3 regions of the Amycolatopsis alba DSM 44262 genome follow, and region 3 is predicted to be linked to each of the others. Evidence: riboswitches for the same ligand, from Rfam matches in the RefSeq annotation. Region 3 holds a riboswitch; each other region holds the start of a gene.

What was found. A riboswitch is a leader RNA that binds a small molecule or an ion and turns the genes downstream of it on or off. The one in region 3 is predicted to bind cobalamin.
Region 1: another riboswitch for cobalamin. It lies ahead of AMYAL_RS0103055 (prenyltransferase/squalene oxidase repeat-containing protein); the one in region 3 lies ahead of AMYAL_RS0137790 (CoA-acylating methylmalonate-semialdehyde dehydrogenase).
Region 2: another riboswitch for cobalamin. It lies ahead of metE (5-methyltetrahydropteroyltriglutamate--homocysteine S-methyltransferase); the one in region 3 lies ahead of AMYAL_RS0137790 (CoA-acylating methylmalonate-semialdehyde dehydrogenase).

The regions. Positions count from the first base shown of each region.
Region 1 is NZ_KB913032.1:690,487-695,202, forward strand. Features, by position in the region: gene AMYAL_RS50120 (hypothetical protein) at 1-1,084, opposite strand, end outside; cobalamin riboswitch at 1,168-1,309, opposite strand; cobalamin riboswitch at 1,393-1,517, shown strand; gene AMYAL_RS0103055 (prenyltransferase/squalene oxidase repeat-containing protein) at 1,553-2,560, shown strand; gene AMYAL_RS0103060 (LLM class F420-dependent oxidoreductase) at 2,722-3,552, opposite strand; gene AMYAL_RS0103065 (ClpX C4-type zinc finger protein) at 3,691-4,059, shown strand; gene fahA (fumarylacetoacetase) at 4,070-4,716, opposite strand, start outside.
Region 2 is NZ_KB913032.1:8,920,408-8,925,123, reverse strand. Features, by position in the region: gene AMYAL_RS0141025 (cytochrome P450) at 1-368, opposite strand, end outside; gene metE (5-methyltetrahydropteroyltriglutamate--homocysteine S-methyltransferase) at 507-2,780, opposite strand; cobalamin riboswitch at 2,883-3,104, opposite strand; gene AMYAL_RS0141015 (TetR/AcrR family transcriptional regulator) at 3,144-3,713, opposite strand; gene AMYAL_RS0141010 (ketopantoate reductase family protein) at 3,803-4,716, shown strand, end outside.
Region 3 is NZ_KB913032.1:8,122,624-8,127,339, forward strand. Features, by position in the region: gene AMYAL_RS0137785 (short-chain fatty acyl-CoA regulator family protein) at 1-1,116, shown strand, start outside; cobalamin riboswitch at 1,390-1,575, shown strand; gene AMYAL_RS0137790 (CoA-acylating methylmalonate-semialdehyde dehydrogenase) at 1,735-3,234, shown strand; gene AMYAL_RS0137795 (acyl-CoA dehydrogenase family protein) at 3,242-4,381, shown strand; gene AMYAL_RS0137800 (enoyl-CoA hydratase/isomerase family protein) at 4,378-4,716, shown strand, end outside.

The DNA of each region.
Region 1 (4,716 bases), 7.4 Mb from region 3:
CTTCGTAGGAAGCGGGGTTGTAGGCGATCGCGCCGAGTTCGCCCGCGAGCCGGTTGCCTGCGTCGGCCGCGGCGTTGGCCTGCGCGGATTTGAGGAACCGCACGCCCTTGTCCACCGCCGCGGCCGCGCCGCCCGCGTCGGCGAGCCCCTGGACGATCATCCCGGTGCTGTTGGTGTTCGGGGCCTCGGTGCCGACGCCGCCACCCCAGCCGCCACCGGCGCTCTGGTTGCCGAGCAGCCACGAGACGGTCTTGGCGATCGGGGCGTCGAGCCCGGTCGCGCCCGCCTTCCGCGCGGCCACCATCGCCGAAAGCGCGATGCCGGTGGCGTCGCCGTCGGACGGGGACAGGTCGAGCGGCTTGCCCTCGTCGCAGGTCGAGACCTTGTGACCGTCCGGGGTGACGTGGTCGCCGGTCTCTTTCGTCGGGATGTAGGGGAAGAAGATGCGGAAGTAGCCCTCGGAACACTGCTGGGTCAGCAGCTTGTCGATGGCGAGCTGGTCGTTCTCGCCCACCGCGGCGAGCCCGATCACGCCGAGCGCCTGGCCGAACATGTTGGCGTTGTTGCTCACCGTGCCAGTGATGTCGGGATTCTTCGTGTAGTCGCTTACCCGGCCCTTGTCGGGGCCGTTGCGCATGATCGCGGCCTTGGTCTCGGCGACCAGGTCGTAGCCGTCGAAGCTCCGGGGGTTCCGGCCGGAGACCTCCGCGGCGACCAGGGTCTTGGCCGTGGCGCCGCCGACGATGACGTTGTCGAACCCCGCGCCGGGGATGAACCCGTCCCAGGTGAAGTAGTCGGTGGCGTGGCCTTGTTCGTCGAGGAACTTCGCGATCGGCTCGGCACGCTGACCTTCGCCCGCGGCGTACATCGCGAAGAGCACGTCGAGCATCAGGCCGTGGTCGGGCAGCTGACCGCCGGCGGGGTTCTCGAGCGTGCCGTCCGGCTTCAGTTTCGTCGCGAGCCAGCGGGAATTCGCCTGCGCCGCGTCACGGTCACCGGCGGCCGTCGCCGTTCCGGTGAGCAGTGCGGCGACCACGCCGACGCTGACGGCGAAGGCCAGTGCGGCCTGGTACCCGCGGCGCATGACTCCTCCTTGCGGCATGACGGAGGACAGGCGCGGGACGCCGCAGTCACCCCTGTTTATCGCGACAGTGGTTCGGACTTCTGGTTGGTTCATCCGCCCGTGCGGTACCCCGGCTCGCCCTGGTGAAGGGCCCACGGTTGCGCGACAGCGCCGGATTTCGACCGGCTTCCCCGTCACGGGCAGCGGTGTTCAGTTGTCGAGCCCGCCGAGGTTAACACTCGATTACCTGCGGCAGGCACCGCTGACCAGGTCGGTTGCCAGGATCACATCACCGCTCGCGCCCGGCGGTACCCCGGCGCTTGACCGGGATGAGATTCTTCGGTTCGTCCGATTCAGCGCGGTCGTGGGGGAAGTCCGGTGAGAGTCCGGCGCTGTCCCGCAACGGTATGCCCTCCAGGCGAGCCCGGTCACCCACATCGCGCGGTGTCACCACCGACTCCTGTCGTGGAAATGCGGGAAAGGGTTCTCATGAGACGTTTGGTCCTCGCTGTCGCCTTGCTGTGCGGCATCGGACTGGTCGCCGCACCGGCGGCGACCGCGGCCACCCCGGTCAAGGCGGACGCCGCCGCGGGCTGGCTCGCCAGGCAGCTGACCGACGGGGAAAGGTTCGAGGCCGACTTCGGCGGCCAGAAGTTCCCCGACCAGGGCTTGACGATCGACGCGATCTTCGCGTTCGCCGCCGCCGGGGTGTCCGACACGAACGCGGGCAAGGCGATCGCCTGGCTGGCGAAGCCGGAGATCACCACCGGCTACGTCGGCAGCGGCGCCGAGGCGTACGCGGGCGCGCACGCCAAACTTCTGCTCGCCGCGCAGATCCGGGGCAAGAACCCGGCGTCGTTCGGCGGTGTCGATCTGAAAACGGGACTGCTCTCGCTGCTCACGCCGTCCGGCCGGTTCTCCGACCGCTCCGAATTCGGCGACTACTCCAACGCCTTCTCGCAGTCGCTCGCCCTGCTGGCGCTGGATCGCACCCCCGCCGGGGCGCCCGCGTCGGCGGTGACCTTCCTGGCGGGCAGCCAGTGCGCGGACGGCGGCTTCCCGCTGAACTTCGGCGAAGCGACCTGCACGAGCGACGTCGACTCGACCGCGATGGTCGTGCAGGCCCTGCGCGCCACCGGTGACGCGGTGAACGCCCGCGAAGGCACCACCTGGCTGGTCACCAAGCAGCACGCGAACGGCGGCTTCGGTGTCGGCACGAACGCGCCGAACGCCAACAGCACCGGCCTCGCCGCCGAAGCGCTGGCCGGGCACCGTCCCGCCGCCGCGGTCAAGGCGCGGGAATTCCTGCGGTCGCTGCAGACCGGCTGCACCGGCGCCGAGGCGGACCGCGGCGCGATCGCCTACGACGCCACCGGCCTGAACCCGTCGACCGCCCCGCGCGCGACCGCGCAGGCGATCCTCGGCCTGGCCAGGGTTCCGCTGAGTGACCTGCACGGCGGCGGCCGTCCGCAGGCTCCGGTGCTCGCCTGCCCGTAAGCGGCCGGTGAGTGGTGAGGCCGGTTCTGGTGGACTCGTAGTTGCTTGGCTGGTGGTCGAGTGTGGAGGATTTGGGACGTTGAACGTCCTGAATCCTCCACCGTCACGTCGTCTGCCCCGGAACAGGACCGGCGCGAGCCCGTGACGCCACCCACGGTTCTTCAGGCGCGGAGCGGCTCGACGACCTGCACAAGCTTGTCGAGGCGCTCCAGCGTCTCGGCCTCGGGCAGCGTCGGCAGGATGAGGGAGACCTCGTCGACCCCGGCATCGGCGAGGCCGCGCAGCAGGTCGAGATCGGCCGGAGCGCCGAACACGCTGATCCGGACGTCTTCACGGCCCTGGTCGGCGAGCCACGACCGGACGCGCCGCAATTCCTCAGGCGGGGTCACGGAATGCGGCAGCCAGCCGTCGGCGTGTTCGGCGAGCCGTTTGAGCCCGGCCGGGCCCTGACCGGCGACGTAGATCGGCGGATGCGGTTTCCGCACCGGCTTCGGCCAGGAGTAGACCGGATCGAAGTCGACGTGCTTGCCGTGGAACTCCGCCTCGTCCTTGGTCCAGATCTCCTTGAGCGCCTGGAGCTGTTCGGTCAGCAGCGCGCCCCGCGTCCGCGGGTCGACGCCGTGGTTGCGCATCTCCTCGATGTTCCAGCCCGCCCCGACCCCGAAGACCACCCGGCCGCCGGAAAGCAGGTCGAGGCTGGAGATTTCCTTGGCCGTGTAGAACAGGTCGCGCTGGATCATCAGGGCGACCGCGGTGCCCAGCCGGAGTTTCGAGGTGACCGTCGCGGCGGCGGCCAGCGCCACGAACGGGTCGAGATTGCGGAGGGCGCCCCGCGGCAGCTCACCACCGGGGTACGGGCTCTCCCTGCTGACCGGGATGTGGGAATGTTCGGGGAGGTAGAGGGAGTCGAAACCCTTCTCCTCCAACGCCGCTCCCAGTACGTGCGGCCGGATTCCCTCGTCGGTCACTGACGTCGCGATACCGAAGTCCATGATCAGCACGACTCCTGAGGGCCACCGGGTATTCCCGGAGGCCCTCACTCGGCCGCGGCTCTTGCACCCGGCATCTTGTCAGGGCTAACCTGACGCCCTGTCAGGATGCGCCTGACAAAACGTCGGGAAAGGTGTGCCATGCCCTCCACTGCGGACCAGTCGGTCATCGCCGCGTGCTCGTTCTGCCTCAAGCCCAACACGGAGGTCAGTGCCCTGGTCGCGGGACCGGGGGTGTTCATCTGCTCGGCTTGCGTGGTGCTGTGCCAGCAGGTCATCGAGACCAGGACGGCCGCGGTTCCCCAGCTCGCCCCGTGGGAGCAGGCGCATGACCTCGAAGACGTCCTGGCGGCTCTGCCTCGAGTCGCCAGGACGTCGGACCAGGTGGAGGAAAGCCTCGCCGGCTGGGTTCGGCGCGCCAGGGAACTGGGCGCCAGCTGGACCCGGATCGGGGACGCCCTCGGCATCACCCGTCAATCGGCCTGGGAGCGATTCTCCGGCGAGAAGTAGCCCGTCCCGGTCACTTCGCGGGCAGCACGCGGCCGCGGACCTCGCCAAATCCGATCCGCGAGCCGTTCGCGCCGGGCGCGGTTCCGGTGATCACGACCTCGTCGCCGTCCAGCAGGAAGGTGCGCTCCTCCCCTTTGACCGTGAGCGGTTCCTTGCCGCCCCAGGACAATTCGAGGAACGCGCCGCGCTGGTGCTTCTCCGGTCCGGAGATCGTCCCGGAGCCGTACAGGTCTCCCGTGCGTGACGAGGCGCCGTTGACCGTCAGGTGCGCGAGCATCTGGGCGGGCGACCAGTACATCTCGCGGAAGGGCGGGCGGCTGACCTCGTCACCGTTCCATTCGATGACCAGGTCGATGTCGAGACCCCACGGTTCGCTCTCCCGCAGATACGGCAGCGGCACCGGATCCAGCTGGCCGGGCAGCGGGATCCGCGCGGCCTCCAGTGCCAGGATCGGTACCACCCAAGGGGAGATCGAGGTCGCGAAGCTCTTGCCGAGATGCGGGCCCAGCGGAACGTATTCCCACGCCTGGATGTCGCGGGCCGACCAATCGTTGAGCAGGACCGCGCCGAAAACGTGCCGGGAGAAGGAATCCGGGGAGATCGGGGTGTTCAGCGGCGTTCCGGTGCCGACGACGAAACCCATCTCCGCTTCGATGT
Region 2 (4,716 bases), 800 kb from region 3:
AAGAACTTCCAGCCCTCCTGGGAGAAGGCCTTGTCCTTGTTCACCAGCGCGATCTGCGTGGCCTCCGGACCGGAGAGGGCGACGATGCGGCGGCCGAACGCGCCCATCCACGACACCGGGCCGTAGGTTTCGTGGCGTTTGAGGCCGAAGTCGATGCCGAAGCGCATGAAGTCCAGCGCGTGCCCGATGACCGGCGGGCCTTCGTCGCCGAGGACGGGTTTGAGACCCGGCGGGGCGGGCGCGAGTTCGCGGACCGGCCAGGTCGCGCCGAGCCAGCGCTGGTCCACCGAACGCGGCAGGGGGATCGAGGTGAGCGGCGGAACCCGCTCGCGCAGCGCCCCGGTGACCTTTTCGACGGCGTTCGCCATGGTGACCATCTCCCCGTTGAGACCGGCTACCGCTCCACCATCGCACCCTTGTTGACGTCCTGACAATACCTCGGCGAAAGTCCGTGAAGGCCTCCTTCCCTACCCTGAGAGTAGGGAAGGAGGCCTTCACGGAACGGGTCAGCCCAGCTCGGCCCGCACCGCGTGGGCGGCCGCGACCAGGTTCCGCAGGGCCGGTTCGACCTCGGCGTAGCCGCGGGTCTTCAGGCCGCAGTCCGGGTTCACCCAGATCCGCTCGGCTGGCACGGCGCCGACGGCGGTCCGCAGCAGCCCGCTGACCTCGTCGACGTCGGGCACCCGCGGCGAGTGGATGTCGTACACGCCGGGCCCGACACCTCGGCCGAAGCCCGCCGCGCCCAGGTCGGTGACGACCTCCATCTTCGACCGCGCGGCTTCGATGCTGGTGACGTCGGCGTCGAGCGCGTCGATCGCCTTGACCACCTCACCGAACTCCGAATAGCACATATGCGTGTGGATCTGCGTCGCGTCGGAGATGCCGGACGTCGCCAGCCGGAACGACGAGACCGCCCACGCGAAGTACGCCTCGTGCGCGGCCGCGCGCAGCGGGAGCAGTTCCCGCAGCGCCGGCTCGTCGACCTGGATGACGCGGATGCCCACCTCCTGCAGGTCGTGGACCTCGTCGCGGATGGCCAGCGCCACCTGGCGGGCGGTCTCGCCCAGCGGCTGGTCGTCGCGGACGAACGACCACGCCAGGATCGTCACCGGACCGGTCAGCATTCCCTTGACGGGTTTGCCGGTCAGGCTCTGCGCGTAGCGCGCCCACTCGACGGTCATCGGCTCCGGGCGCGAGACGTCGCCGTACAGGATCGGCGGCCGGACACACCGCGAGCCATAGGACTGCACCCAGCCGAAGTCGGTGGCGGCGAACCCGGCCAGCCGCTCGGCGAAGTACTGCACCATGTCGTTGCGCTCGGGTTCGCCGTGCACCAGCACGTCCAGCCCGAGATCCTCCTGCAGCCGGATGACGTGCTCGATCTCCGCCTTCATCGCGGCCTCGTAGCCCGCGTCGTCCAGCGAACCCGCTTTGTGCGCGGCCCGCGCCTTGCGGACCTCGGTGGTCTGCGGGAACGAGCCGATCGTCGTGCTCGGCAACGGCGGCAGGTCCAGCGCGGCCTGCTGCGCCGCCGCGCGCCGGGCATAGGGGGAGCGGACGGTGTCTTCCGGCCGCAACGCCTCCAGCCTGGCGCGCACGCCGGCGTCGGCCAGGTCGGCCGCCGTGGCGCGATCCGAGACCGCGGCACGAGCGGCGGACAGGTCGACCCCGTCCTCCTTCAGCGCGCGCCCGAGCAGGACGACCTCGTCGACCTTCTGCTTGGCGAAAGCGAGCCAGCCCTTGAGACGCGGGTGAAGCCCGTCCTCCCGTTCGACGTCGTAGGGCACGTGCAGCAGTGAGCACGACGTCGACACGCTGACCGACTTCGCGGTGCCGAGCAGCGTCGCCGCCCGGCCGAGCGCGCGGGCCGGGTCGGTGCGCCAGACGTTGCGCCCGTCCACGACACCGGCCAGGACCTCCTTGTCCCGCAACGCGGGTTCGGCCACGACAGCGTCCACAAAGGACTCATCGGTGACCAGGTCGACGGCGATCGCGTCGATCGGGGAGCGGGCGAGCACTCCCAGAGCGCGACCGAGACCGCCGAAGTAGCCGGCGACCAGGATCTTCGGCCGCGCGGTGGCTTTCGCGAGCCGGTGGTAGGCGCGGATGAGCGCGTTGAGCTCCTGCTCGGTGCGATCCGCGGCGAAGGCGGGCTCGTCGAACTGCACCCACTCGACGCCTTCGTCGTGCAGCTGGCGCAGCAGTTCGACATAGCCGTCGAGGAGGTCGTCGAGCAGGTCCAGCGGGCGGAAGCCCTCTGGGGCGCTCTCGGACGCCTTCGCGAGGAGCAGGAACGTCACCGGGCCCACCAGTACCGGCCGCGTCTCGACGCCGATCGCGCGGGCTTCGCGATACTCGTCCAGCGGTTTGGTGCCGGTGAGCGAGAACGTCGTGTCCGGGCCGAGTTCGGGGACGAGGTAGTGGTAGTTCGTGTCGAACCACTTCGTCATCTCCATCGCCGGCGCGTCCTGCACCCCGCGCGCGGCGGCGAAGTAGGTGTCGAGCGGCGAAAGGCCGAGCGTCGTGAAGCGCTCCGGCAGCGCCCCGAACAGCTCGGCGGTGTCGAGCACCTGGTCGTAGTGGGAGAACGTGTTGGACGGGACGGAGTCCAGCCCGGCCTTTTCGAGCGCCTGCCAGGTCTGCGTCCGCAACGCGCGGCCGGTGCCCAGCAGTTCGGCCTCGTCGATCTTGCCCGCCCAGTAGCGTTCGAGCGCACGCTTGAGTTCCCGGTCCGGTCCGATCCGGGGGTAGCCCAGCACTGTCGTGCCGATTTCGGTCACAGCTCTCTCCTCGCGAGCTTGTCGTCAGAGTCCGGAGCGCGCGCAGGAGTGACCGCGATTTCGGTCGTGCCCATCCCGCGAGGCCCGGACTCACGCACGCCGTCGGCGCACGTACCACGGGCAGGTCTTCGGACTCGTGGGCGACTCGCTCGCTCCTACCGGCCGTCGCTTCCCAGGGCGCCATGCCCAGTGCTTTACCGTGTCTCGCACGGTGACGGCTTTCGTTCCCACATACCGCTGCGGGGCAGTCCCGGATTCACACCGGGTTCCCTGTTACCTCGACCGGCCTGGGAGGCCGGGCGAACCAGTAGCACCTCGAAGCGTACTCAGGAGCGCTACGGGACCGCTCGAATGTGAGAAAAGTCAGAGCGGACGGTGCAGCCCGTCCAGCAGGAGGGTGATGACACCGTCGGCCTCGGCCCGCCATCCGGGGCGGTCATGGGCCGCGCCGATGCCGTGCAACGCCATCATCACGGCGCCGGCGTCCACGTCGTCGCGAACGGTGCCGTCCCGGACGGCGTCGGCCACCAGGTCGGTGACAGCCTGTTCCAGCGCCTGGCTGCCCTCGGCGAGCGCGCCCGAACGATCGGCCATGAGGGTGGCCAGCGTCCGGGCCAGGCCTTGATGGGCATCGATGTGGTCGACCATGTCGCGGAGGAAGGTCGCCAACGCCTCCGCCGCGGGCAGGGTGGCCTGGAGCTGTCGGGCGCGGTCGCACAGCGCGGCGACTTCCCCGTGGTAGACCGCCTCGGCCAGTGCCTCCCTGGTGGGGAAGTGGCGGTAGAGCGTGCCGGTGCCCACGCCTGCCAGGCAGGCGAAGTCGTCGAAGCGCAGATCGAAGAAGCATCCGGCCTGGAAGAGCTCCCGTGCCTTGGCGAGCAGGGCCTCGCGCTTGCGCCGGGCATCGGCCCGCAGCGGCTTGTCGGCGGTCATGCGCTCCCTCGCGTTGACAAATGGAGATCATCTCCATATTTTCGAAGTGGAGATGATCTCCACATCAATCGTACCCCGTGAGGTGCACCTTGAAGATCCTGATGTTCGGCCGTGGCGTGATCGCCACCATCTACGGCTGGGCCCTGCACAAGGCGGGACATGACGTCGAGTTCTACGTCCGGCCGGGCCGCGCTGCGGAGTACGGGGACACGGTGGATCTCGACCTGCTCGACACGCGGCGCCGGGTATGGGGGCAGCGCGTCGTCGAAGAGTGGCCGGTGCGCCTCCGCGAAACACTGGAGCCGGACCACGATTTCGACCTGATCGTGCTCAGCGTGTCGCACCACCGCCTTCCGGAGGCGACGGCTTTCCTGGCCCCTCGTGTCGGCAAGGCCACGGTACTTGTCTTCGGCAACATCTGGACCGAGCCGACGGCGGCGATCGGCCCGCTCCCTCTCGACCGGATCGCCTGGGGCTTTCCGCAGGCCGGAGGCGGTTTCGACGCGGACGGCGTGCTCCACGGGATGCTGATGCCGTCGGTCATCTTCGGCACCCTCGGCAGGCCCCCGACCGATCGGGAGCGGGCCGTGCGCCAGGCGTTTCGCGAGGCCGGGCTCCGGATCAAGGAGCGGCCCGACTTCCGCGGCTGGCTGTGGGTCCATTTCGTGTCGGATGCGGGCTTGCTCTCGCAGGGCCTGCGGCTGGGTTCCCTGTCCGAGCTGGCCGGGTCGAGGACCGACTTACGCGAGGGGTTGCTGAACGGCCGTGAACTACTGCCGCTTCTCCAGGCGCGCGGCCTCGACCTGCGACGTCACCGGGTCGGTTTGCTGCCGTTCCGGGCGCCCACCTGGCTGACGGCCTCCGTGCTCGCCTGGCTGACCGCTCATGTCGCCGTGGCGCGCGTGAGTGTCACGGCGCACTCCGACCCCGGCGCCGAGGAGCCGCGCGAGGTCTGCCGGGACACCCTGGCCGAAGCGCGGCGGCTGGGCGTCCCGGTGCCGCG
Region 3 (4,716 bases):
GCCCTGACCACCACCCTGCCCGAGGTGGCACGGACACTCGTCGCGCTCCACCGGCGTTACCGGGACGCGGTGGAGAACATCGCGACGCTGGTGACCGAACAGGGACTCGATCGCTCGACCGCGCAGCAGCCGCACGAGGAGATCCGTGACTGGTTCTACGCACGCCGCAACCACGTCGCCGAACTCGACGCTCCCGCGGAGAAGCTCGCCGCCGCACTGCGCTTGCACCCTGGCGAAGTCCGCAATGGACTGGCGGCCGGGCTCCTGGAGCGGCACGGAGTCAAGGTCGTCGCCGAACCCCTGGGCGCCGACCAGCACCACTTCGACGCACGCGAGAAGACCCTGCGCCTCTCCCCCGCCCTGAGACCAGGGCAAGCCGCCTTCCGGCTCGCGTCCGAACTGGCACTGCTGGAAGCCGGAGACGTGATCGACCGGCTGGTGGACGGCGGCAACTTCGGCGGCGACACCGCCCGGCGGCTCGCCCGGATCGGCCTGGCCAACTATTACGCGGGCGCGGTCGTGCTGCCGTACCGCGTCTTCCTCGGCGCGGCCGAACGGTACCGCTACGACATCATGCGGCTCTCGGACCATTTCGGTGTCGGCTTCGAGACGATCTGCCACCGGCTGTCCACTTTGCAGCGTCCCGGCACACGCGGGGTGCCGTTCTCGTTCGTCCGCGTCGATCGCGCGGGCAACATCTCGAAACGCCAGTCCGCCACCGGGTTCCACTTCTCCAGGGTCGGCGGCTCGTGTCCACTGTGGATCGTCTACGAAGCCTTCGGTTCGCCGGGCCGGATCCTCACGCAGATCGCCGAACTCCCGGACGGGAAGAAGTACTTCTGGCTCGCGCGCACCGTTTCCCGCGCGGCGGGCGGGCACGGCGATCCGGGGAAGACGTTCGCGATCGGGCTCGGCTGCGAACTGCGGCATGCCCGGCGGCTCGTCTACTCCGACGGCCTGGCACTCGGCACCGGCGCGGCGATCACCCCGATCGGGATGGGCTGCAAGGTCTGCGAGCGGCCCGCCTGCCCGCAGCGTGCCTTCCCCGCGATCGGGAAGCCAATGCGGGTGGACGAGCACTCCTCCAGCCTGCTGCCCTACCCACCCCTCGCCTGAGTCGCGATTCGGAGCGGGGCCGCCGGCCCCGGTGTCGCGAAAGCCACTTTCGGGACGTCTGATGTCTCGAAAGTGGCTTTCGCGACACTCGGCACTGCCGACCGCTACCGCTCCCGACCGCTACCGCCGCCGGGCAGGTGGTCCCGCCGGAAGCGTTGCGAAAGCCACTTTCGCAACCTTCAACGTTGCGAAAGTGGCTTTCGCAACACCAGCTACCACCCCGCCGCTCGATGGAGCGGGGCCGCTGAGGCGTACGCCACAACCTCGACATAGTCGGACTTCCTACTTTATGGTGTCCACAGGTCTGCGGTGCAGGGAAGCCGGTGGAAATCCGGTGCGGTCCCGCCACTGTGACCGGGGAGCGGCGCTCCCGCAGAGAAGGCCACTGGCGCGAGCCGGGAAGGCCGGAGCCGCCGCGGATCCGGGAGCCAGGATACCGGCCGCAGATGTCCACGTTCGTCCACGAGGATGGAGCTGAACGCATGCGGATTCTTCCTGCCTGCGCGAAAGTCGCCGACCCGCCACCACCCCGGCGGTAAGTCGTCCGTACTCCCCTGCCCGGCCGCCGATCGCGGTCTTCGGGCGGCTTCGTCCTGCGTACTTTCGGAAAGGGCATCCATGAGCACCGAACTCAGTCATTTCGTCGGCGGCAAGCCGGTCGCGGGGACGTCCGGCCGGTTCGCCGACGTCTTCGACCCCAGCACCGGCGCCGTCCAGGCCCGTGTCCCGCTCGCCTCGGCCGACGAGGTCGCCACCGTGGTCGCGGACGCGGCGCAGGCCCAGCTCGAGTGGGCCCGCTGGAACCCGCAGCGGCGGGCCCGTGTGCTGATGAAGTTCGTCGACCTCGTCCGCGCCGAGGAGGACTCCCTCGCCCGGCTGCTCACCTCCGAACACGGCAAGACCGTCCCCGACGCGCGCGGCGACATCCAGCGCGGGCTCGAAGTGGTCGAGTTCGCCATCGGCATCCCGCATCTGCTCAAGGGCGAGTACAGCGACAACGCGGGCACCGGTATCGACGTCTACTCGATGCGGCAGCCGCTCGGCGTGGTCGCCGGGATCACGCCGTTCAACTTCCCCGCGATGATCCCGCTGTGGAAGGCCGCCCCGGCGATCGCCTGCGGGAACGCCTTCGTGCTCAAACCGTCCGAACGCGACCCGTCGGTCCCCCTGCGGCTGGCCGAGCTCTTCCTGGAAGCCGGTCTGCCGCCGGGTGTGTTCAACGTGGTCAACGGCGACAAGGAAGCCGTCGACGCGCTGCTGACCGATCCCCGCGTCGAGGCCGTCGGCTTCGTCGGTTCGTCGTCGATCGCCGAGTACATCTACACCACCGCGGCCGCGCACGGAAAGCGCGCGCAGTGCTTCGGCGGAGCCAAGAACCACATGATCGTGATGCCGGACGCGGACCTCGACCAGGTCGTCGACGCGCTGATCGGCGCCGGGTACGGCTCCGCGGGCGAACGCTGCATGGCGATCTCGGTCGCCGTCCCGGTCGGCGAGGCCACCGCCGACGCGCTGGCCGCCCGGCTTACCGAACGTGTCAAGACGCTGAAGGTCGGCGCCTCGCTCGACGAGACGGCCGACTTCGGGCCGCTGGTGACCGCCGAGGCCGTCCAGCGCGTCCGCGACTACATCGACGTCGGCCTCGCGGAAGGGGCGAAGCTGCTCGTCGACGGTCGCGAGACCACTGTGGACGGTCACGAGAACGGCTTCTTCCTCGGCGGCTGCCTGTTCGACCACGTCACCAGCGACATGCGGATCTACCGTGAAGAGATCTTCGGGCCGGTGCTGTCGATCGTCCGCGCGGCCGACTACGAGGAAGCACTCCGGCTGCCCAGCGAGCACGAGTACGGCAACGGCGTCGCGATCTTCACCCGCGACGGTGACACCGCCCGCGACTTCACCTCGCGGGTGAACACCGGCATGGTCGGAGTCAACGTGCCCATCCCGGTGCCGATCGCCTACCACACCTTCGGCGGCTGGAAGCGTTCCGGTTTCGGCGATCTGAACCAGCACGGGCCGGACTCGATCCGCTTCTACACCAAGACCAAGACGGTCACCTCGCGCTGGCCTTCCGGCACCAAGGAAGGCGCCAGCTTCGTCATCCCGACGATGAGCTGAGGCCGCGATGAGACTGACCGACGAACAGCGGGCCCTTCGCGAGACCGCGGCGGAGTTCGCCGCGGAGCACCTCGCCCCGCACGCGATCGAATGGGACCAGGCCAAGCACTTCCCGGTCGACGTCCTGCGCAAGGCCGCCCAGCTGGGCATGGGCGGCGTCTACCTGCCCGAAGACCTCGGCGGCTCCGCGCTCGGACGGCTCGACGGCGTCCTCGTCTTCGAGGCGCTCGCCACCGGCTGCCCTTCGCTGGCCGCGTATATCTCCATCCACAACATGGTCGCGACCATGATCGACAAGTTCGGCGACGACGCCCAGCGGCACCGGTACCTGCCGCGGATGTCCACTATGGATACTTTCGGCAGCTATTGCCTCACCGAGCCGGACGCCGGTTCCGACGCGGCGGCGCTCTCCACCCGCGCCCGCCGCGAGGGTGACGAGTACGTCCTCGACGGAGTCAAGCAGTTCATCTCCGGCGCGGGTATCTCGGACGTCCACGTCGTGCTCGCCCGCACCGGCGGCCCCGGCGCGCGCGGCATCTCGGCGTTCATCGTCGACCGGGACACCCCCGGCGTTTCCTTCGGCCCCAACGAGATCAAGATGGGCTGGAACGCCCAGCCCACCCGGCAGGTCATCTTCGACGGCGCCCGCGTCCCGGCGTCCGCGCTGCTCGGCGGTGAGGGCAACGGTTTCCGCGTCGCGATGTCCGCGCTGGACGGGGGCAGGCTCAACATCTCGGCCTGCTCCCTCGGCGGCGCCGAGGCCGCGCTCGGTATGGCCGTCCGGCATCTGTCGGAGCGTTCGGCGTTCGGCGAGAAGCTGTCGGAGAAGCAGGCGCTGCAGTTCCGGCTCGCGGACATGCGCACCGATCTCGAAGCCGCCCGCACCCTGCTCTGGCGGGCCGCGGACGCGCTCGACCATGGCGAGGACACCGCGACCCAGCTTTCGGCGATGGCGAAACGCTTCTGCACCGACACCGGGTTCGAGGTGGCCAACCAGGCGCTGCAGCTGCACGGCGGCTACGGCTACCTCGCCGAGTACGGACTGGAGAAGATCGTCCGCGACCTGCGGGTGCACCAGATCCTCGAAGGGACCAACGAAATCATGCGCGTGATCATCTCGCGCCGGATGCTGCAGGAGGCTTCGTGAACGACGTCGGATTCCTCGTCCACAGTGGAATCGGCCGGATCACCCTGAACCGGCCGCGAGCACTGAACTCGCTGAACCACGGCATGGTCCTCGCCATGCTCGACCAGCTCGAAGCGTGGCGTTCCGACCCGGCGGTCCGCGCCGTCCTGATCGACGGCGCGGGTGACCGCGGGCTGTGCGCGGGTGGCGACATCCGCGCCATCTACGACGACGCCCGCACCGGCGGCACCGCGTCACTGGGGTTCTGGGCCGACGAGTACCGGCTCAACGCGCTGATCTCGCGCTACCCCAAGCCGTACCTGGCGCTCATGGACGGGCTCGTCATGGGCGGCGGG